3 regions of the Serratia sp. NPDC078593 genome follow, and region 3 is predicted to be linked to each of the others. Evidence: predicted binding sites of a transcription regulator. Region 3 holds the regulator's gene; each other region holds the start of a gene.

Region 1 (7,934 bases), on a different contig from region 3:
AGGACGAAAAACAACCATTTCATGTGTGCTTCTATCGAACAAGTTGCTGTTTTTCTTTATCATTGATAAGTCTGAAATCTTTGCCTTACCGTCTCTAACTAACTCATTTAGATTTGATGGTAGTAATTTTCCTGTGTTTATTGCTGCGTAATCACTGAGATAAAATATTTTTGCAGGTCTATGCCCGTCAGAAAAAACATATTGCCTGTTAAAAAAAACTTCTCTGTGAATATCTTCTTTTATAACAGCATCAATCAGTTGCGTAGACCAACGGTCTTTTTCTTTTGTTGTGCCTGTACGCTTTTTGGACGAAAGCATTTCATCATCAAGCAATGAAGAAAGGCTGGATGATAAGGAAACTGCTTGCCTTAATATACCCGTGGCGCTAGAAGACGCTGCTTGTCGTGGTTCTCCAACAGAGATACCAGTAACCGGAGGCTGCCAACCAGTAAATGATTTATTTTGGTTAAGATGGTGGCTTAAGCTAGTAGAAATAAGCTCAACCATATTAGTGAAACCAGAAGATTTGAAGCCATACATAGCCTCTATCACTTCTTTCCTAATTGCTGGTTTTACTAAAGCTTCTCCTGTCGATGTGACTGCGGCAACAATGATCACAAGCCTCTCTCCTGAACCAAGCATAGGCTCAAGATACACAGGCATCCAGCTACCAATTGTTGCAGGCATCTGAGGGGCTGTCTTTAAGAGGTGGTCAAGGTTTAGCATCGTAGTTCATCTGTACTTGTTTGGGCTTGATCTGCTCATAGAGTATATCACCAAGCACTTCTATTCTAGCAGCGAGGAAAGACAACATCTGATTTTTTGTCTTTTCTTGTACGCTGGAGGATAGCACTACATCAAGGTTTTCAATCGACCCTTGCCCGCTAGAAACAGACCAAGCTCTAGCTTCGTTTGCTGCCATTTGCACTGCAAGTTCATTTTTCCGATCAAGGAGGCTACTTGCAATTTGCAGTAGCTGGTTGGAGTAATATTCAATGCCGCTTTGCTCAGGTGTCAGCCCAGGAGGTATGGCAGACTCATGATCGATTAAGTAAAAACCATCCCCATTGAACAATAGATTCCCATTGTGCCTATCATCCATCGCGATCCATTCATCAAAATATGCAGCCTTGCGGAGTAGAGGCCATGACTCCAGCTTTTCAAGAACACTTTTATCAGATGTATCATTAATGTATTGCGAAAAACTGGGGTAGGCAGTGTCAACGCTTCCGAAAAAAGGCAGGTCATTTTCATCAAAGAGGATTACTGGTTCTGGTATTGGAAGTGAAAGGCATCGACCAAGTGCCGCACAGGTAATCTCTGTAGAAATGCTCCTTGAGGAGATTTGCTTTGCAAAAACCACAACCTCTTCGGTATTTCCGTCACTAGTAGGAAGTATTGCAACACCTTTTATCGGTCGATGTTGACCTTCCTCAACGATAACGCCACCTGGCAGAAGTCGTCCTATTCTTATCATTGAGTAATCTCCATAATTTTAAAAGCAATCCTTCAGCCAAGTCTAAACCAGCCTCATCTTAGTCTCTACCCAGCCATCCCTTCCGGGCGTTGAGTTGCTCTGATAATTATATGATAAGGCGGATCCTCAACTTCTCAAATGCTGGAGTTTCATTCAGTGGTTGCAGCTATCTAGATTAGCGGGAGTTCTCGCGTTAATGATAGCGTACAGCCGTAATGATGACGGCGGATGGAGTCGGCATGACCGTAAGCCAGCCCCCCAATCCCCGTCACAATAAGCGTAAAGCTAATACCAATCACCAGCCGGGCGAACAGTAAAGGATGGCGGATTCGGCATTGACTCGGCTAACGCAGGGTAGTGAATCCGCCCCATTCAATGATGGTGCTGCTGATCGGGTTCATTCTGACTGGAACCAATCTTCAGCACTTTCCCAGCCTCCGCAATACCTCCCCATTCGACACTCAACTAAAATCCGCATTATCCCTCCGTGAAAACAAAGAACACCCGATACTCATGATTATAATCAATGAGTTGCCTTTGTCATGTTCTGAGTTTGCCTATCTTAAGAACGCCGATGAACCGACTTTAACGCATCATGAACCCACCCTTAGGTCGGTTCAAAATGGAAAATATATTCCTTAAATTTCATGTTGTTATCTTCGTGAACCGACTGAACCTACCGAACCAACCACCTTCTGGTTATATATAGAGAATTTTTTTGGGAATATTAATCCATAATCGAAGTGTTAAATTGATGGTTAAATATCGCTCAGAACATCTACCCAGTTGGCTATCAATGAAAATCAAAAACATGGAGCTCACAATTTACCGTGGGGTACGTGGTGGGGCCGAAAATTGAATTTATTCAGATTTTTTGTAAATTAATTAATTAAAATCAATATGTTGATGTTGGTGTATTTTGTTTGCGTCATTGTCTTCACTTTTTGAGCGTACTAAAAACGCGCAATGATACGGGTTTTTGGGTTCAAGCTCCATGTATTCCTAAAGCGCTGGAGCAATCACAGTTTTTATGATGATAAAGACGATAATTCAGCGGGTTAACCATCACGGAGAAAGATAATGAAATCAATGAAAATCAGTGTATTGGCCGCATTATTGGCGGGGGTGAGTAGTGGCGCTTGGGCGTTGCCGACCATCACGGTTTTGGCGACCGGTGGTACGATTGCCGGTGGCGGTGACTCAGCGACGCAGTCTACTTATACCGCCGGTAAGGTCGGTATTGACGCCTTGGTGAGTGCGGTTCCACAGTTAAAAGACGTTGCCAGCGTGCAAGGCGAACAGGTGGTCAGTATCGGTTCGCAGGACATGAATGATGAGGTTTGGCTGACGTTGGCGAAGAAAATCAACGGTGATTGTGCCAAAACCGACGGTTTCGTAATTACGCACGGAACGGATACGTTGGAGGAAACCGCTTACTTCCTGAGTTTGACGGTCAAATGTGATAAGCCCGTGGTGATGGTAGGGGCCATGCGCCCGGCAACGGCGATGAGTGCCGATGGGCCATTCAATTTATATAACGCGGTAGTGACGGCGGCCGATCCGCAATCTGCTAACCGCGGCGTCTTGGTGGCAATGAACGACACCGTATTGGATGCCCGCGATGTGACTAAAACCAGCACGACCGCGGTGCAAACCTTCCAGTCACCGAATTTCGGCGCGCTGGGTTATATCCATAATGGCAAAGTTGACTACCAGCGCTCACCGCAGCGTAAGCACACCAGCGCGACGCCGTTTGATGTCAGTAAACTGAATGCGTTACCGAGAGTGGGGATTATTTATAACTACGCCAATGCTTCCGATGCACCGGCCAAAGCGTTGATTGCCGAAGGCTATCAAGGGATTGTCAGTGCGGGAGTGGGGAATGGCAATCTGTATAAAACCGTATTTGATACGCTGGCCACTGCCGCACAGCGCGGGGTGGCTGTCGTACGCTCTTCTCGCGTGCCAACCGGTGCCACCACCATCGATGCGGAAATCGATGATGCAAAATATGGATTTGTGGCGGCCGGCACGCTAAACCCGCAGAAAGCGCGTATCTTATTGCAATTGGCGTTGACGCAAACCCAAGATACCAAGCAAATTCAACACATGTTTAGCCAGTATTGAGTGTTGTTGCGATTGGGCGTTTTTGCCCTCTACATGTTGTTAATAAATTTCCGTAAGTTGCTTTCTGGGGCGCGGCATGCGCGCCCCTCAACTTTTTCATGTGGCTAGTGCTCACCAAAGATGTTCAGTTTGTGCCAGTTAAGCAAAACCCTTATGTGGCTTCACTTTCTGGGAGGTTGCCGTTCCCTCATTTCACCGCTATGCCTAATGCAGCATCGTTGTTTGTAGTGCGTGACGACTATCGGATTTTCCTGACGTTGAGTGCGTCAGGTTCAGCATAAAAAACTGTGGTAACCTGCTGAATTAGAGAACGAGCCGGCGTTTTAGTACGCAAAAAGTCGATCACGCTACGGAACCCTTTATCATTGACGCCTGCCGTTTCTCTACACCGGGCGAATAAGCGTTGCAGCTGGATGGCGCGAGTGATAAAACCGATGTGCTGGATATCACATTATTCGGCTCGGGGTGTATTTCGGTTAGCCAACTGATTGGCAAAATAGTGAAAGTGGTGAGGGGAAATGACTCAGGTTTATAATTTTAGTTCTGGCCCGGCTATGCTGCCGGTTGAAGTTTTGCGTCGCGCGGAACAGGAACTGTGCAATTGGCACGGGCTTGGCACGTCGGTAATGGAAATTAGCCACCGCAGCAAAGAATTCCTCGCAGTGGCTGAGCAATCCGAACAGGATCTGCGTGATCTGCTGAAAGTTCCCTCCAACTATAAGATCCTGTTTTGTCACGGTGGTGCGCGTGCGCAATTCGCGGCGCTGCCACTGAATCTGTTGGGCGATAATCCTACTGCTGATTATATCGATGGGGGATATTGGGCGCACAGTGCCATTAACGAAGCCAAAAAATACTGCTCGCCAAATGTTATCGACGTAAAAACCACCGTTGACGGGCTGCGCGCTATTCAGCCAATGAAAGAGTGGCAACTGAGCGATGACGCGGCATATGTTCACTATTGCCCCAATGAAACCATCGACGGCGTTGCCATCGATGAAATGCCGGATTTCGGCGACAAAGTGGTCATCGGTGATTATTCCTCGACCATTCTCTCCCGGCCGTTGGATGTGAGTCGTTTCGGCGTCATTTATGCCGGTGCACAAAAAAATATCGGGCCTGCTGGCCTCACGCTGGTGATTGTGCGTGATGATTTATTAGGTAAAGCGCGCCGGGAAGTCCCTTCGATTCTTGATTATACGGTTTTGGCGGAAAACGGCTCCATGTTCAACACGCCACCGACTTTTGCCTGGTATCTTTCTGGCTTGGTGTTCAAATGGTTGAAAGAACAGGGGGGATTGGTTGAGATGGCAAAGCGCAATCAGGCGAAAGCTGAACTGTTGTATGCCACTATCGATCATTCTGATTTCTACCGCAGCCAGGTAGCAAAATCTAACCGCTCTTGGATGAACGTACCGTTCCAACTGGCCGACCCCGCGCTGGACAGCGTTTTCTTGAGCGAAGCCGAAGCGCTCGGCCTACAGGCACTAAAAGGCCATCGTGTTGTGGGGGGTATGCGCGCCTCTATTTACAATGCCATGCCGTTGGTGGGTGTTAAGACACTCACTGACTTTATGCTTGATTTCGAACGTCGTCATGGTTGATTGACGCTGCCCGTATTGATGGGCGATGACATATTTTACGGCATCGTCGTTAATCACATTTACCTAACCGAATGTTCGGCTCAAGTCAGCTCATTGGGTGCGATGCAGGATGCAACTCGAATTATTTAGGGTGTAGCTATTGTTGCATGAAAGCGGCTCCGGCATGATTCCCGGAGCCGTTTCGTTTATCAGATTTGGAGAGTTTTGTTCACATGGTGGATTCCCTGACGTTACAACCGGTGGCCCTAGTTAATGGCACCGTCAACTTGCCTGGTTCCAAGAGCGTTTCCAATCGAGCTCTGCTGCTGGCGGCGCTGGCTGCGGGGACGACTCGTCTGACTAACCTCTTGGACAGTGATGATGTTCGGCACATGCTGAATGCGCTGAAGGCTTTGGGTGTGAACTATCAGCTTTCCGCCGATCGTACCGTTTGTACGGTAGAAGGCGTTGCCGGACCGCTGGTGGCAGAACAGCCTCTGGAGCTTTTCCTTGGCAATGCCGGTACGGCTATGCGCCCCTTGGCGGCGGCGTTATGCCTGGGTAATGGCGACGTTGTTCTCACGGGAGAACCGCGCATGAAAGAGCGCCCCATCGGTCATTTGGTCGATGCATTACGCCAGGGCGGCGCGCAAATAGAGTATCTTGAACAAACCGATTATCCGCCGTTGCGCCTGCGAGGCGGGTTCCGTGGCGGTGATGTCAGCGTTGACGGCAGCGTTTCCAGTCAGTTCCTCACCGCGTTGCTGATGACCGCGCCGCTGGCGCAGCAAGACACGCATATTCACATCAAAGGTGAGTTGGTTTCCAAACCGTACATTGATATTACGCTGCATCTGATGCGTACCTTTGGCGTTGAGGTTAGCCATGAGAATTATCGCGTCTTCCATATCCGTGGCCAGCAGACCTATCAGTCTCCAGGAGACTATCTGGTAGAAGGGGATGCCTCTTCCGCGTCTTATTTCCTGGCCGCTGCCGCTATCAAGGGGGGCACGGTTCGCGTGACCGGAATTGGCCATAACAGCGTGCAGGGTGATACCAAGTTCGCCGATGTTTTGGCGAAGATGGGCGCGCATATCACGTGGGGTGACGATTTTATTGAATGTCGCCGTGGTGAGCTGAACGGTATTGATATGGACATGAACCATATTCCTGATGCCGCAATGACGATTGCGACCACGGCCTTGTTCGCCAACGGCCCAACCACGCTGCGTAATATTTATAACTGGCGAGTAAAAGAGACCGATCGGCTGGCGGCGATGGCCACCGAGTTACGCAAAGTAGGGGCGACGGTTGAGGAAGGCGAAGATTACATCCATGTGGTGCCACCGGCTACATTGCAGGTGGCTGAAATCGGGACGTATAACGATCACCGTATGGCAATGTGCTTCTCTTTGGTGGCGCTGTCTGATACGCCGGTGACTATTCTTGATCCCAAATGTACGGCGAAAACTTTCCCAGACTATTTCGAACAGTTCACGCGTATTAGTCAGCCCGCGTAACCAACGCGCACCTTTTTAACGGCCCTTAAATGGGCCAGAGCTTGATGACGAAGTCGCCTGATGGCCTGAGATACCCGGGTCTAGCGTAGCGAGGGGCGCTCCGGTGGCTTACGCCACTACGACCCCACTGCCACGCTTTCCCTAATAACGGGCTTTGTCAGCAGTTTGCGGCCCTTAAACGGGCCTTTTCATTTTTATCTGCCAAACTCGCTGTTTCTTCTATAATTTCGTCGCATCATGGCCTTATTTTCGCCAACTGGTGACATGCAGGGTAACAGTTCGCCCTACAGCAGCGTATAATACGCCCCCGAATCCGCCCCTGATTGGGGTGGACGGCAGGGACTCGCGTATTTTGCCGTTGTCGCATTGTGCCGGTGGCAGTTGAGGCCCTGTGAGGTTTTTTACCTGAAGGAGAGAGAAATGACGGCTACAGCCCCGGTGATAACCGTTGATGGCCCAAGTGGCGCAGGCAAGGGCACGTTGTGCCAAGCGTTGGCCGAATCCCTTGGCTGGCGTTTGCTAGATTCTGGCGCGATTTATCGCGTGCTCGCCCTGGCAGCGCTGCATCATCAGGTTGATATCACGTCAGAGGAGGCGCTGGTTCCGCTGGCCGCACATCTCGACGTCCGTTTTGTTGCTGAAAACGGCAAGCTGCAAGTAATTTTGGAAGGTGAGGATGTCAGCAATGAGATCCGCACTGAAACCGTAGGCAATACCGCCTCTCAGGCCGCTGCTTTTCCGCGAGTGCGTGAGGCGCTGCTGCGCCGTCAGCGCGCATTTCGTGAGGCACCGGGTTTGATTGCCGATGGCCGCGACATGGGCACCGTGGTGTTCCCAGACGCACCGGTTAAAATTTTCCTCGACGCTAGCTCGCAAGAGCGTGCGCACCGCCGTATGCTTCAGTTGCAGGAAAAGGGCTTTAATGTTAACTTTGAACGTCTTTTAGCCGAGATACAGGAACGGGATGACCGTGATCGTAATCGGCCGATTGCGCCTCTGGTGCCGGCTTCCGATGCCCTCGTGCTGGATTCAACCAGCATGTCAATTGACGAAGTCATCCAGCGTGCGCTGGCATATGCGCATAAGGTATTGGCGTTGCCGCAGCAATAAGCGCGGCGGCGTTTTTAGTTTTTTGCCAAATTTGTCATCGAATTGACATAGTAGTATCATGATATATCGGGTAAAATTTTACCCCTGTAACCTAAACCTGGTCGGCATGGAGCCAAT
Region 2 (7,934 bases), on a different contig from region 3:
GTATGCCCGTCGTGCTGGGCGCAGGCTGGCCGGGCGTGTTGTTGCATGAAGCGGTCGGCCATGGTCTTGAAGGGGATTTCAACCGTCGCGGTACTTCCGTGTTCAGCGGCCAAATGGGCCAACTGGTGGCATCGGAACTGTGTACCGTGGTCGACGATGGCACCATGCAGGGCCGTCGAGGGTCGTTGGCGATCGATGATGAGGGCGTACCCGGTCAATACAACGTATTGATTGAGAATGGCATTCTGAAAGGTTATATGCAGGATAAGCTTAATGCGCGTCTCATGGGTGTCGCGCCAACGGGCAACGGCCGCCGTGAGTCTTATGCGCACCTACCGATGCCACGCATGACCAATACCTACATGCTGGCCGGTAAATCGACGCCGGAAGAGATTATTGCCAGCGTCGAATATGGCTTGTATGCGCCAAACTTTGGCGGTGGTCAGGTGGATATTACCTCCGGTAAATTTGTTTTCTCCACGTCGGAAGCCTATCTGATTGAAAATGGTCAGATCACCAAACCGGTGAAAGGCGCGACGCTGATTGGTTCAGGCATTGAAGCTATGCAGCAAATTTCGATGGTGGGTAACGATCTGGCGTTGGATAAAGGCGTGGGCGTGTGCGGTAAAGAAGGCCAAAGTTTGCCTGTCGGCGTTGGTCAGCCGACGCTGAAGCTGGATAATTTGACCGTTGGCGGAACCGCGTAATAGTTATCGTATCCATGAATATCAAGGGCGCACAGTGCGCCCTTTTTTACGATAGGAAAGAGGCTTAAGCGGCTTTCACGGTGTCAGCCAGAGCGTATTCATCACGTTCAGTTCTGCCAAACGCGACGGGTTGCAGCATTTGCGTGCTGTCTCTCAATAAAACGGTTTCGCTATCAAACGGTTGTAACAATAAATTAACCTCACTTCGTCAAATCCCTGCTCGCGAAATTGAGCTTATTCACGAAGAGAGGCATATATGTCATATCCAACAAGCAAACTTATCGGCCTGACGGGCTTTGCCAAAGCGGCTAAAGTGACCGGCGGATGGTCAGGTTCCGTGGTCAATATTAACACCCTCGAACAATTGAAAAGCAATATCGCCGATACCACACCGCGAGTGTTGGTGTTAAATAGTAATATTTCAGCCTCAAGCCTGACTAAAGTCTCAATGGGAGCGAATAAAACGCTGGTTGGATCTTTCCAGAACCGGGTCCTCAAAAATATTCATCTGCGGGCGACCCCTAGCTCGCAAAATATCATCTTGCAGAATGTCGTTTTCCAGCATTCTCAAGGGATTAATCAGAATGATGATATTCAGGTGTATCTCAACTACGGCAGTAAATATTGGATCGACCACTGTTCCTTTGTCGGGCATAGCTGGTCAGCAGATGATGGTAGCACGGATAAATTACTGTATGTAGGGGATAAAGCTGACTATATCACTATTAGTAATTGTTCATTTGCCAATCATAAGTATGGTCTGATTTTGGGACATCCGGCTGATGACAATAACCCGGCGTATAATGGTTATCCGCACCTGACTATTTGCCACTGCCATTTTGAAAATATGCAGGTTCGGGCGCCAGGCTTGATGCGTTACGGTTACTTCCATGTCTACAATAATTATATTAATCAATTCCAGTTAGGTTTTACGTTGGCGCAAAACGCTAATATTCTCTCCGAAAATAACTATTTCGGTGCCGGTAGTGAGCGTAACGGCATGCTGGATGATAAGGGTAACGGTACTTTTACTGATAAGGGCAGTATTCCTGCTATTACCAATCAGACATCGTCCCCAGCCAAATGGACTGCGTCGTCCAATTACAGCTATATACTGCAAACAACGGCGGAGGCAAAATCCTTTGCTGCCGCCAATGCAGGCGCGAAGCCCGGCTCGCTGGTTTTCGGTGGATAACCCTTTGTTGTTAATTTATTGTTAAAAGCTGCCAGCCATAAGACGTGGCCGGTAAACACAACGTCATCGTTCTATCCGTACTTAACGATGAATAGTGAGGTGGTGAGTGGATGAGGGGTTAACGATAGCCCTGATAAATCTCGCCAACTTTCTGAAAGTATTCAGTCAGATAATTAATGCAGACCTGTACCTTGAGCGGCATTTTGTCTTTTTCCGTGTAAAGTGCGTAGACGGGGCGCGGATCGGAGTGATAGCGTTTAAATAGGATCTCGATCTCGCCGCGTTTGATCTCTTCAATCACCCACATCAGAGGAACATAGGCGATACCCGCACCGGCTTTTAACCAGCGGATCATCGTTTGGGAATCATTAGTGACGAAGCGTCCTTGCGGCGAAATGCGCGTGCTGATGCCTTCCGGGGCGATCAGTTCGAATTGGCTGTCCGGCCTCACGCTGTATTCCAACCAAGAAAAATTCACCATGTCATTGGGTTTTTGTGGCGTGCCGAAGTGGGCCAAATAACTTTTGGCGGCGCACACCACCATTGGCATCGACCCGAGGCGTTTAGAAAACAGGCTGGAATCTTGCAGTGCGCCGACGCGGATCACCACGTCCAACCCATCTGCGATCAGATCCGGTGCTGGAATGCCGGTCACGAGGTTCACCGTCAGGCCGGGGTATTCTTTCAGCATATCGGCGGTCATCGTCGCCAATACATTTTGCGCCATTGTGGAAGAACTGCCAATGCGTAGACTACCGGTGGGAGTATTGTTAAACGCATAAAGTTGTTCGTGAACTTCGCTGACTTCCTGCAGCATACGGCGGCAACCTTGATAATAAATTTTACCGGCTTCAGTCAGACCAATGCTGCGTGTGCTGCGATTGAGCAGCTTCACTTGTAATTCATTTTCCAGTTTAGACACTGTTTGGCTGATGGATGAAACGCTCATGTCGAGCTGGCGTGCGGCGGCGGTAAACGAGCCACACTCAACGACTTTTGCGTACACCGACATCCGTTTAAGTCTTTCCATTGTTCACTCTGGCTTAAAAGTGATTTAGATCACAGATTGTTGATGCCTTGATAGTAAGCAGGCTAATATAATGCGTACAACGAAGTTTTGTGACGCCACCGTCGCTAATTATCCTCGCATTCCCATTCACGGACGTATGTCCTGAGTTTAACTCTTTTTCAGGTTTATGACCTGGACAACCTGTCTGGGAAACACCGTGTGGCGTTCTTCCGCTAGAATGTAAAGAGAATGTGAATGAGAATGAGAATAGTGCTTGTTCCCCGGCTAAGTAAACAATAAGGAAAACTTGATGAGTTTGCTTCCGGTTATGGTCATCTTTGGACTGTCATTTCCACCGATATTTTTTGAGCTGATTGTCTCGCTGGCGTTGTTTTTTGTGCTTCGCCGCCTATTACAGCCGACCGGGATTTATGATTTTGTCTGGCATCCTGCGCTGTTTAACAGCGCGCTGTATTGCTGCCTGTTTTATCTGATTTCGTGTCTTTTTATTTGAGGTCGCTGTGAAAAATTTTTCAATAAAAATAGCCAGAATCGCGATCACTTTGATTCTTGTTTTGCTGGGGATTATCGCCGTATTTAAAGCTTGGGTGTTTTATACCGAATCGCCTTGGACGCGGGATGCCAAATTTACTGCCGATGTGGTGGCGATCGCGCCGGATGTGAGTGGTTTGCTGACCCAGGTGCCGTTGCAAGATAACCAGTTGGTCAAGAAAGGCCAGGTATTGTTTGTTATCGATCAGCCGCGTTATCAACAGGCATTGGCAGAAGCCAACGCCGATGTGGCCTATTACAAGACGTTAGCCGCAGAGAAACGGCGCGAAGCCGGTCGCAGAATTAAACTCGGTATCCGGGCGTTGTCGCAGGAAGAGATCGATCAGGCGAATAACGTGCTGCAAACCGTGCAACATCAGTTATCGAAAGCGATCGCGGTACGCGATCTGGCAAAATTGGATCTGGAACGCACCACTGTGCGCGCCCCGGCCGATGGTTGGATCACCAATCTCAATGTGCACGAAGGGGAATTTATCACCCGTGGCTCAACCGCCGTGGCGTTGGTGAAAAAGAACACCTTCTATGTGCTGGCCTACCTGGAAGAAACCAAGCTGCACGGTTTGAGCAAAGGTGACAGGGTTGAAATTACGCCGTTGGGGAGCAACCGCATTATGCGCGGAACGGTGGACAGTATTGCGGCGGGGGTGAATAACAGCAGCAGTACCAACAATCCTAAAGGGCTGGCGGCCATCGACAGTAATCTGGAGTGGGTGCGTTTGGCTCAGCGTGTACCGGTGAAAATTATCCTTGATGCGGAAGACCAACAGCATCCTTATCCCGCCGGGACGACCGCGACCGTGGTGGTCACCGGTAAAGACGTGCGCCACAAGGATAAAAGCTCGCCTTTCGTGAGACTGATGCATCGGCTGCGTGAGTTCGGTTAATGAATAATCCCGTATTTATTCGCCTGAGGTTTGCCTTCAAGCTGAGTTTTGCGATTGTGTTCGCACTGTTTGTCGGTTTTCACCTCAACCTGGAAACGCCGCGTTGGTCAGCCATGACCGCTGCTATCGTCGCTGCCGGCCCGGCATTTGCCGCCGGTGGTGAACCCTTCTCTGGTGCAATCCGTCATCGTGGTTGGTTACGTATTATCGGCACGTTCATTGGCTGTTTTGTTGGCCTAATTATCATTGTGATGACCGCGCGTGCTCCGGTGGTGATGCTGTTACTGTGCTGCGCTTGGGCCGGTTTCTGTACCTGGGTTTCCTCGCTGATTAAAGTAGAAAACTCTTACGCGTGGGGTCTGGCTGGCTATACCGCCTTGATTATTATCGTCACCGTGGCGACCAGTGAGGCGCATCTGCTGGAGGCGCCTCAGTTTGCCGTGGAGCGCTGCAGTGAGATCGTGCTCGGTATCGTCAGTGCTGTGTTGGCCGATCTGATTTTCTCGCCACGTTCGATTAAACAAGATATCGATCGTACGGTGGATAAATTACTGGTGGATCAGTACAAACTGATGCAGATGTGTATCAGCAATGCGGAAAAAGAAGATATCGACCGCGCCTGGAGCAATTTGGTGAAAGGTGCGACGGCGCTGAACGGTATGCGTAGCAGCCTGATGTTGGAGTCTTCGCGCTGGCAGAAGGTGAACCGCCGCGTACGTGCGCTGCATACGCTATCGTTGACGCTGATTACCCAAGCATGTGAAACCTATTTAATCTTGCTTAATCATCCGAATGCGGTGAAAGAGAACGTGCGTGAACTGCTGATGGTACCCGCGGAAACGCCGCAGGCGATCCATAAGCGCCTGAAACTGTTGCGCCAAGTGTTGACCACCAATCGCACCGATGAAACGTTGTTAACCGTCACCAGTTGGGTCGGTGCCGCGACTCGCTACCTGCTGTTGTCCAAAGGTGTTCACACCAACAGCAGCATCAGCGCAGTGGAAGAGGGCGTATTGAGCAGTGAAGTGGTGGTCAAACCGACGTCGGCGGAAGGGCATCACGCAATGATCAATGGGTTGCGAACCTTCACCGCGACAGCGTTGGGGAGTTTGCTGTGGCTGTGGACTGGCTGGACATCAGGCAGCGGTTTTATGGTGATCATCGCGGTGATTACCTCACTGGCGATGCGTACGCCGAACCCGCGCATGGTGGGGTTGGACTTTGTCCTCGGTATGATGATGGCCGTCCCTATTGGCGCACTGTATTTTATGGTGATCATCCCTGCGACCCAGCAAAGTATTTTGTTGCTGTGCCTGAGTTTGGGGATACTGGCTTTCTTTATCGGCATTGAAGTGCAAAAACGGCGATTGGGCTCATTGGGTACGCTGGCGGGCACCATCAACATTTTGGTGCTGAGTAACCCCATGGAGTTCAATGTCACACAGTTTCTTGATGCATCACTCGGGCAGCTTCTTGGCAGTTGCGTTGGCCTGATGGTGTTGCTGTTGATTCGTGATAACTCGCGTGAACGTACCGGGCGTACCTTATTGAATCAGTTTGTCAGCAGCGCGGTGTCTGCGTTGACCACCAAAGCCGCCAAGCGCCATGAAAACCATTTGCCGGCGCTGTATCAACAATTGAATCAATTGCTGATGATGTTCCCCAATGACATTGCCAAGTATCGTTTGGCGCTGAATCTGATTATTGCGCACCAGCGTATGCAACGTGCCAATATTCCGGCGAGCGAAGAGTTATCGGTATTCCACAAGCAAATTCGTAAAACGGCAGATTGGGTGGTTAATGCCAAAAATGACGTCAAGCGCGCCTATTATTACGATCGGCTGTTGGATGAGATGAATGAATACCAGCAGAAGCTGGTGGAGAATCAGGCTCCGCTGAGTGTGACTGGGCCGGTGAAAAGGTTGGCAGATATGCTGCACCGCTATCGCCATGCCTTGATCGATTAATATTCGTGCACGGATGCTGCCGCAGAGTGCTGTGCGCGGCACTATACTGAATATCTGTAGGGCTTGCGTGTCAGCAGCGCCTGAAAGTGGCATCATTAGCACTGATGAACGTGCAGTGTCCGTCGTGTTGGCACTGTTTGAGAGTATGACAGCCGTGTACAGGTCACGGGAAGTGAAAACGTTACACATTGGTCATATTGAGTTCATAATATTCAGATATATAACTAACCAGCGAGTGGCATACCGTGTCACCCATGTCAGGGAAAGTAATGAATAAGCGAATTCTTGTCGCGGTGTTGATCGCCGTAATCATTGCCGGTTTTACTGCGTTGCGAGGTAATGGCGATCGGGTGATTGCGGATGTGCCGGCGGTGGCGGTAACGGACAGTATTGATCAACTGACGCAGCAAAAGCGGGTCGTGAGCTATCTCAAGCAGCATCAGCGTTTACCGAACTACTACATCAGCAAAAAACAGGCGCGAAATCAGGGATGGGATGCGCGTAACGGCAATTTATGTTCCGTCTTGCCGGGCAAAGCGATTGGTGGCGATCGTTTCTCAAACCGTGAGGGGCGCCTGCCCGCGACGCATAAGCGTGTCTGGCACGAGGCAGATATCAATTATCAATGTGGCCGGCGCGGTGCCGATCGCCTGCTGTATTCCAATGATGGTCTGATTTTTGTTACGCGTGACCATTATAAAACCTTCATTCGGGTGGAGTGAGCGTGATGGAAAAAGTAGAGTTTGATTTTAGCCAGATACTCGATCTACCGGCTTTCTACCGTGATTTTGCCGCTAAGTTCTCACTGGGCAACGAGTTTGGGGCTAATCTGGATGCGCTCTGGGACGTGGTGACGGGGGATATCGGATTACCGGTCGAGATTGAATTTATCAACCTCGATAACCGTCGTAAGCGTCGCTTTGGCGCGATCATTTTGCTGTTTGAAGAAGCAGAAGAAGAGCTGGAAGGCCGCCTGCATTTTAATATTCGTGAGGGCAGCAGCGCACCGGCGCATCATTAGGGATGAACGCTGAGGTTCATCCCATCATGCGGGCGGCGCTGCGGCCTTTCATTCTGCCGTCTCGGCCAGTTCACGCAGATATTGGAAGATCTGGCGATAAGCTTTAGGCGGCTTGTTGGCTGCCTTTTCTTTCTGGGCGTTACGTACCAGTGAGCGCAGCTGTTGGCGATCGGCTTCTGGGTAGAGATCCAGCACCGATGGGATCGCATCATCCCCTTCTTCCACCAGGCGGTCACGCAGTGTTTCCAGCTTATGAAACAGCGAAACCTGTTGGTTATGGCGGTTTTTCAGCTTGTCGAGCGCGGTTTGAATCGGTTCGACATCGCGGGCGCGCAACATTTTGCCAATCAATTGGATCTGGCGGCGGCGGCCTTCTTTTTTGATCTTTTGCGCCAGTTCAATGGCCGTGCGCAGATCTTCATCAAGCGGGATACGTTCCAGCGCGTTTTTCCCCAGTTCAACCAATTCGGTTCCTAGGTCTTTCAGCGCTTCTGCATCACGTTTGATTTCACTTTTACTCACCCAGATAATCTCGTCATCGTCCTCGTTGTTGTTCTCCGGGACTTCGTCGAGCCAGT
Region 3 (7,934 bases):
TAGAAAAAGAGTTGACGACTATGGAACAAGAACTGCGCAACCACCTCGCGGCGATTGCGGCAGACCAGCGCCCGACGGCCAACGTATAACCGGCGTTTAAGATGATGTTGAACGCTTTTTACCACTCACGGATTCCAACGATCTCTGCCTATGACTCTGATTAATGTTTCTGGCTTTCGCGAACGCTACGAAAACAGCCGCTGGTATACATTCGGCATACAATTTGCCCTGACGATCGTCGTGGGCTGTTATATTCAACTTGCCACCCGCGTAGGCTCACCCGACCTCGCGGCTCTGCAAGCTGGCCTGACTCCCGAGGAGGCCACTAAATACGACCCCAGCATCTTCTGTTGGATGAGTTTGGTACTGCTTTTCCGCGGATTCCTTTACGATCAACGCAGCTTGGCATGGGGGCTACTGGCTGGCCTTTGCTGGGTATGCATCGGAGATACGGTCGCCGCAGGCGTTTGGGCCTCATCCATGTTTTTCATGCTATATCTGCTAGCGCAACGGAAAACACTAGGCTGGATACACCTGTGGTACCTGCTGTTATGGCTGCTAATGTTATCTAATTACAATCTGGTGTATGAAGATATCCATCACTACGGCTACCTCTGCCTCTTCGCGGCGTTGTTTATGCTTTCCGCCTACCGTAGTCTGCCGCTGTCACAAAGGATCGCCAAAATGATCGCCGATGCAAGCAAGCCTGAACCTCGCCAGAGGAACAGCGCTGAAAAACATACGTCCGCAGCAAACGCCGGCAGCCAAGAAAATGCAGGGGAAGAGAGCTGGCTCAACACAGAAGGAGAGTCAATTATCGTCAGCTTGGAGAACTATCCTACGCTTGACAAACCCATGCGAACTGAACTGAATGGCATCGTCAAATATGCACGGCTGATACAACAGTGCGTAGTACAGGACCCTAATGACATTAAACCGGGCAGCGAGTTTCTCAAGCGCTACCTGCCCTACACGCTTAGGTTATTGAATGAAGGCTATAAGCTTGCCAGCCAATTGGATATTCACGGCGCTTCCGGCAGCATCAATAACCAAGGCTTGGAAAGCCTACGTTCGCTGCACTCGGCCTTCAAACAAAAGCACGCGCAGCTGCTGGAAAATGACACGCTGGCATACAAATCCGACCTGAGTTTACTCGATAGCCTGCTCAAAACCGACGGCCTCAAGTAACCCTCACGCCGCAGCACCGTGGGTGCTGCGGACATTCACCCCTGAATTTCCCCGTGTAAAAAGATCCTGGCATAGCCGCCAAGCAGGGTGCGTTCGCCCTTCAATTCGCAAAACAGCTCACCACCACGCGACGAGATTTGTCTGGCACGTAACGTATGACGCCCCAGCCGCGCGACCCAATACGGCATCAAAGTGCAGTGAGCAGAACCGGTCACCGGATCTTCGCCACCGTCGAGCGTAAAATAACGAGAAACAAAATCCACCTCATCACCCGGTGCAGTGACAATCACCCCACGACCGGTCGCGGCAACTAATGCCGGTATATCCGGTTGTAACGCCTTAACCTGCGCCTCATTTGCCAAGACCACCAGCATGGCTGCGGATTGCCATACTTCCTGCGGCTGCGCTCCCAACTGCGCGGCTAAAAACGCCGGTTCTGCGACGCGTTGCGGCGCGCGCGTAGGGAAATCGAGAATCAAACGCTGACGGTCTGTGGCATCACGCTTGACATACAGCTCACCACTGGCAGAGCGCAAGCGAATATCACTCAATGCCGGATTAACCACGTTAAACATAACGTAAGCGGCCGCGAGCGTACCGTGCCCGCACAAATCCACCTCTCGCTGCGGCGTAAACCAGCGAATCGCCGCCATGTCGCCATCTTCCCAAATGAAGCTGGTTTCCGGCAGGTTCAGCTCATGCGCGATGGCCTGCATCTGCGCCGTTGGCAGCGGCTGTTTCATCATGTAAACACCAGCAGGGTTGCCGCGCAATCCCTCACCAATAAAGGCATCAACATGGAAATAATTTTTGGTCATCTGCAATTCCTTAATGCCAGATCAGCAGCACACACGCCGCCGTCAACAATCCCATAGACACGTTAAAGATAACCCATGCTTTCTTGCTTTGCAGCAGCCGTCCAATTAACGTGCCAAATCCCAACCAAACCAAGCCAGTCACCAAATTCATGCCCGAAAGCCCCGCCGAAATAGCAATAATCGAATGGTTAAATTGCTCGCCCGTCAGGCTAAAACTGGCTACCGCACCTAACGCCATTAGCCATGCCTTCGGGTTAAGGAACTGTAACAACCAGCCCTGATACAAACGAATCGGCTGCGGTGGCGCGACATCGGTATTCAGCTTTTCATAACTGGCGGTCGCCACTTTCCAGGCCAGCCACAACAAATAAAGGCTACCAAGGATTTTTAGGGCCAAGTGCAGCGACGGATAAACCACAATCAAACTGCCCACGCCAAACGCCACCAACAGCAAAATACTTTGCATACCAAGAATGATGCCAATCATCAGACTCAGCGAGCGCAGAAAGCCAAAGTTGGCGCCGGAGGTGGTTAATAGCAAATTATTCGGGCCTGGAGTGATGGCTGCAACAAACAGAAAACCTAACATCGAAAGAAATAAGCTTAATTCCATGTAGCGGGTGCTCCTCACCCAAATGCACTTTTTGCAGTATACCCGCCACCCTTCCACTAGCATGTTGGCGCATTGGCTACGTCGCGGTCACCGCAATGCAACTGAATTATTTAGGGTATATTATTGTCAGCTAATGGTATTGAAGCTAACAGTGCGCTATTGATCAGACAATAGCCATTCACAAGAATTTTATTCACGTTATGTATGAAATCTTTCGCCCCCTAACCGGGGTCAGTAATCCACACCTGCAAACGTTGCTGCCACGGCTGGTACGCCGCCGCGTGTTGCTTAAACCGCACTGGCAACGTCTGGAATTACCTGACGGTGATTTTATCGATCTCGCCTGGAGCGAAGACCCACGGTTGGCGCGCGATAAGCCGCGTGTGGTGCTTTTTCATGGTTTAGAGGGCAACTTTTACAGCCCCTATGCACACGGCCAACTCCACGCCTGGCGTGAGAAAGGTTGGCTGGGCGTGGTCATGCACTTTCGGGGCTGCAGCGGCGTGCCCAATCGTAAACAGCGGATATACCATTCTGGTGAAACCGAAGATGCCCACTTCTTTCTGCAATGGCTACGTGATAACTACGGCGCGGTACCGACCGCCGCGGTCGGTGTCTCGTTGGGTGGCAATATGCTCGCATGCTATCTGGCGCAGCAAGAAAACTCGCGCTTAGTGGATGCGGCCGTCGTGGTTTCCGCCCCACTGATGTTGGAACCCTGCTCACTGCGAATGGAACAGGGCTTTTCCCGAGTTTACCAGCGTTATCTTCTTGGTCAGCTTAAGCAAAATGCCACACGCAAGCTTCTCCATTATCCGGGCTCTTTACCGTTAAAGCTACCTCAGCTAAAAGGGCTACAGCGCATCCGCGACTTCGATGATGTGATTACCGCACGTATTCACGGCTTTAGCGATGCCACGGATTATTATCGCCGTTGCAGTGCGCTACCGCTGCTGCCAAAAATTCAAACGCCGTTATTGATCATCCACGCCAAAGACGATCCCTTCATGACAGCAGACGTGATCCCGGACATCGCCAGCCTGCCGCACAACATCGAATATCAACTCACGGAATGTGGCGGCCATGTCGGCTTTGTCGGCGGCTCACTGAAAAAACCGCAAATGTGGCTGGAACACCGGATACCTGCCTGGCTGCCCCCCTATTTGGAACCGAATGCATGATTATTCCCTGGAAAGACCTGGACAGTGAAACACTGAACAACCTGATCGAATCGTTCGTGCTGCGCGAAGGCACGGATTATGGCGAGCACGAGCGCTCCCTGGCACAAAAAGTAGATGATGTTCGCCGCCAGCTACAAAGTGGCGAGGTGTTATTGGTCTGGTCGGAGTTACATGAAACCATCAATATCATGCCGCGCGGCCAATTCCGCGCCGGCCAGGAAGAAATGTAATCCGTTCTATGACTGACGGCCAAAATCAGGTAACAATGTGCTATACCCAATGCATTCGAGCTGCATCGACGTACAAATCAACGGCTCTCCAAACGCCGAGTCACATAACGACAACGCAGTCGTAAACCGATAGGGGCTTGGTTTATCTCGGCCGCCAAGCCGCGCGCCTGAAGATGCAGCGTATGACTGATAACTTGCGCATTTTAGACGGAGTAATACACCCTATGTCCGCCAAACATCCTGTTATCGCAGTAACCGGCTCCAGCGGCGCCGGCACCACCACCACCAGCGTGGCATTTCGTAAAATATTCCAGCAGTTGAATATCCGCGCCGCGCAGTTGGAAGGGGACAGCTTTCACCGTTATACCCGCCCGGAAATGGATGCGGAGATCCGCAAGGCGCGCGATCTGGGTCGTCATATCAGCTATTTCGGCCCAGAAGCCAATGATTTTGGCCTACTTGAACAAAGCTTCCTCGAATATGGCCAAAACGGCTCTGGTCGTTCACGCAAGTATCTACATACCTACGATGAAGCGGTACCCTATAATCAAGTGCCGGGGACATTCACGCCGTGGGAAGCCTTACCAGAGCCAACCGATGTTTTGTTCTATGAAGGGCTGCATGGCGGCGTGGTCACCGAGCAACATGACGTCGCGAAACAGGTCGACCTTCTCGTCGGCGTGGTACCTATCGTCAACCTTGAATGGATCCAGAAACTGATCCGCGATACCGGTGAACGCGGCCATTCTCGTGAAGCCGTGATGGATTCCGTGGTGCGATCCATGGACGATTACATCAACTACATCACGCCACAATTCTCTCGCACGCATATCAACTTCCAGCGTGTACCCACGGTGGATACTTCTAACCCATTTGCCGCGAAAGCGATTCCTTCACTGGATGAAAGTTTTGTCGTGATTCACTTCCGCGGATTGGATCATATTGATTTCCCTTACCTGCTGGCGATGCTGCAAGGCTCCTTCATCTCACATATCAATACGCTGGTCGTGCCGGGCGGAAAAATGGGGCTGGCGATGGAGCTGATCATGGCGCCACTGGTACAGCGGCTACTGGAAGGGAAAAAAATCGAATAACGCTTCGGCTATGCCTGGGGCGCAGTCGCATGTTGAACCGCCAGCGCCGCGCCCGAGATCTTACTCTACGTCACGCACCTCAAAGCTGTGGGATACCTCGGCGGCTTTCCCCAGCATCAGCGCCACTGAACAGTATTTTTCAGCGGAAAGATCCACCGCACGCTCAACCGCTTTCTCACTCAGCCCTTTACCACTCACGATAAAATGCAGGTTAATGTGGGTAAATATCCGCGGGGCTTCTTCGCGACGTTCAGAACTGAGTTTGACCTCGCAATCGCACACCGCATGGCGGCCTTTTTGTAAGATCGAAACCACGTCGATCGCACTGCAACCACCGACTGACATCAACACCATTTCCATCGGGCTAGGTGCCTTATCGCCTGCGTTGCCATCCATCAGAACCTGATGACCAGACGCCGACTCACCTAGAAACGTTAATCCCTCAACCCACTTTACTCTTGCCTGCATTCTGATTACTCCGGTTAATTTCTTAAAATCAGACTACGCGTTCACACGCAAACTGGCAATGGAACCTGACGCCGGTCATGTGTGAGCGAGACAACACAAGACACCCGCCTCACTCTGTGCTACAAACAAAGCCGAAATAATTCTTGCTGGACACTGATTTTCAGGGAAATGCCCGCAGAAAGGTGCCTAATTTGGTATGTTAACAGAATGTAGCTTGCAGCGCTCACAGCAAGTTAATATGCTAGGGCAATAGCGTATTTTACGGCACGCCTCAAAACGGTTAAATGGCAGTCACTCACCGTCAGCCCTAACTCGTTTGACAGGGAACTCTGACCCCTGTGATACAGGCAGATTACAACAGAGGATAATAGCGAATGGTTCTCGGCAAACCGCAAACAGACCCGACTCTCGAATGGTTCTTGTCTCATTGCCATATCCACAAATATCCATCAAAAAGTACGCTGATTCACCAAGGTGAAAAGGCCGAAACGCTTTACTACATCGTGAAAGGCTCCGTAGCGGTGCTCATCAAGGATGAAGAAGGTAAAGAGATGATCCTGTCCTATCTCAATCAGGGCGATTTCATCGGCGAGCTTGGATTATTTGAAGAAGGTCAGGAGCGCAGTGCCTGGGTAAGGGCCAAAAGCGCCTGTGAAGTGGCTGAAATTTCTTATAAGAAATTCCGTCAGTTAATCCAGGTTAACCCTGACATTTTAATGCGCCTGTCGGCACAGATGGCAAGCCGTCTGCAAGTCACCTCAGAGAAAGTGGGTAACCTCGCTTTCCTTGATGTTACCGGCCGCATTGCGCAAACCTTGCTGAATCTGGCTAAACAACCGGATGCCATGACTCACCCAGACGGCATGCAAATTAAAATTACCCGTCAGGAAATTGGCCAAATCGTCGGTTGTTCACGCGAAACGGTCGGCCGTATTCTGAAAATGCTCGAAGATCAAAATCTGATTTCCGCACACGGCAAAACCATTGTCGTTTACGGCACGCGCTAATCAGTAAAAAACGGCACATCACGCGCCGGTTCAGACTGCTGACAAAGCTCGTTATGAGGGAAAGCGTGGCTGTGGGGTCGTAGTGGCGTAAGCCACCGGAGCACCCCTCGCTACGCTAGGCCCGGGTATCTCGGGGGCCATAGACGACTTCGTCATCAAGCTCAAAACGGCGCCTCACGCGCCGTTTTCTCTTTGGGTTAGATTATCCGCTCTGCTCGGGTTTGATAACACACCGTTTAGGGTATTAACCTGCCTTCACCACATCCTGCACTGCCCGTTCAAACCGTGCCATACCTTCTTCAATATCTTGCAGCGCGACCACCAATGAAGGGGCGAAGCGAATCACATTTGGCCCAGCATTCAAAATCATCACCCCCCGAGCAGCTGCGGCATTCAGGAAATCACGAGCCATACCACGGTAAGCCGCCGTCAGTTCTGCGCCAATCAGCAACCCCATACCGCGAATATCGCTGAAAACCCCGTATTTATTACCGATCTCAGTCAGAGCCGAGACATAAAGCGTATGACGTTGTTCGACGCCACTCAACACCTCATGCGTATTGATCACGTCTAACGCGGCTTCGGCTACCGCACAGGCTAACGGATTACCGCCATACGTGGTGCCATGCGTACCGACCTGCATCACCGAGGCAATCTCTTCGGTGGTCAACATAGCACTCACCGGGAAGCCACCGCCCAATGCTTTCGCGGTGGTTAAAATATCCGGCGTCACACCGTAATGCATATAGGTAAATAGTTTACCACTGCGACCCATACCGCTTTGCACTTCATCAAACACTAATAACGCCTGATGCTGGTCACATAGCTCGCGTACGCCCTGCAAGAATTGCGCTTCGGCCGGTGTGATGCCCCCCTCCCCTTGAATCGGCTCCATCACCACCGCGCAGGTCTGATCATCCATTACCGCCTTCACCGCCGCCAGATCATTGAAGGGAACATGCACGATGTCGGCCGGTTTGGGCCCAAAACCGTCAGAATATTTCGCCTGCCCGCCAACCGATACGGTAAACAGCGTGCGGCCGTGGAACGCATTGTAGAAAGCGATAATTTTGGTTTTGTAAGGGCTGTGGCGGGTGATGGCGTAATGGCGGGCTAACTTGAACGCGGCTTCGTTAGCCTCAGCTCCCGAATTAGCAAAAAATACACGATCGGCAAAAGTCGCGTCGACCAGTTTGGCCGCCAAGCGCAAAGCCGGTTCATTGGTGAATACGTTACTGGTATGCCACAGGGTTTCTCCCTGTTGCTGCAATGCTGCCACCAACGCCGGATGACAATGCCCCAGCGCGGTCACCGCAATGCCACCCGAGAAATCGA

What was found. Region 3 encodes CRP, which controls carbon source genes, mostly activating them, when cyclic AMP is high. Its sites were predicted from a motif close to ATGTGANNNNNNTCACAT; they were not measured.
Positions count from the first base shown of each region.
Region 1: a site for CRP is predicted at 4,039-4,056, ahead of serC (3-phosphoserine/phosphohydroxythreonine transaminase). Genes of this name have one in related genera too.
Region 2: a site for CRP is predicted at 2,950-2,967, ahead of aaeR (HTH-type transcriptional activator AaeR). Genes of this name have one in related genera too.

Region 1 covers NZ_JBNNGK010000013.1:2,255-10,188, reverse strand. The annotation lists gene ACQKDS_RS14585 (hypothetical protein) at 1-726, opposite strand, end outside; gene ACQKDS_RS14580 (hypothetical protein) at 713-1,477, opposite strand; gene ansB (L-asparaginase 2) at 2,558-3,604, shown strand; gene serC (3-phosphoserine/phosphohydroxythreonine transaminase) at 4,123-5,208, shown strand; gene aroA (3-phosphoshikimate 1-carboxyvinyltransferase) at 5,421-6,707, shown strand; gene cmk ((d)CMP kinase) at 7,128-7,817, shown strand.
Region 2 covers NZ_JBNNGK010000017.1:23,365-31,298, reverse strand. The annotation lists gene tldD (metalloprotease TldD) at 1-707, shown strand, start outside; gene ACQKDS_RS16595 (pectate lyase) at 964-1,902, shown strand; gene aaeR (HTH-type transcriptional activator AaeR) at 2,021-2,932, opposite strand; gene aaeX (p-hydroxybenzoic acid efflux pump operon protein AaeX) at 3,222-3,425, shown strand; gene aaeA (p-hydroxybenzoic acid efflux pump subunit AaeA) at 3,433-4,368, shown strand; gene aaeB (p-hydroxybenzoic acid efflux pump subunit AaeB) at 4,368-6,335, shown strand; gene ACQKDS_RS16570 (ribonuclease) at 6,605-7,057, shown strand; gene ACQKDS_RS16565 (barstar family protein) at 7,063-7,356, shown strand; gene yjgA (ribosome biogenesis factor YjgA) at 7,405-7,934, opposite strand, start outside.
Region 3 covers NZ_JBNNGK010000010.1:149,156-157,089, reverse strand. The annotation lists gene ACQKDS_RS13115 (toxic anion resistance protein) at 1-89, shown strand, start outside; gene ACQKDS_RS13110 (hypothetical protein) at 151-1,188, shown strand; gene ACQKDS_RS13105 (PhzF family phenazine biosynthesis protein) at 1,224-2,006, opposite strand; gene ACQKDS_RS13100 (LysE family translocator) at 2,017-2,619, opposite strand; gene ACQKDS_RS13095 (hydrolase) at 2,820-3,800, shown strand; gene ACQKDS_RS13090 (YheU family protein) at 3,797-4,030, shown strand; gene ACQKDS_RS13085 (phosphoribulokinase) at 4,255-5,124, shown strand; gene ACQKDS_RS13080 (OsmC family protein) at 5,185-5,592, opposite strand; gene crp (cAMP-activated global transcriptional regulator CRP) at 5,967-6,599, shown strand; gene argD (bifunctional acetylornithine/succinyldiaminopimelate transaminase) at 6,844-7,934, opposite strand, start outside.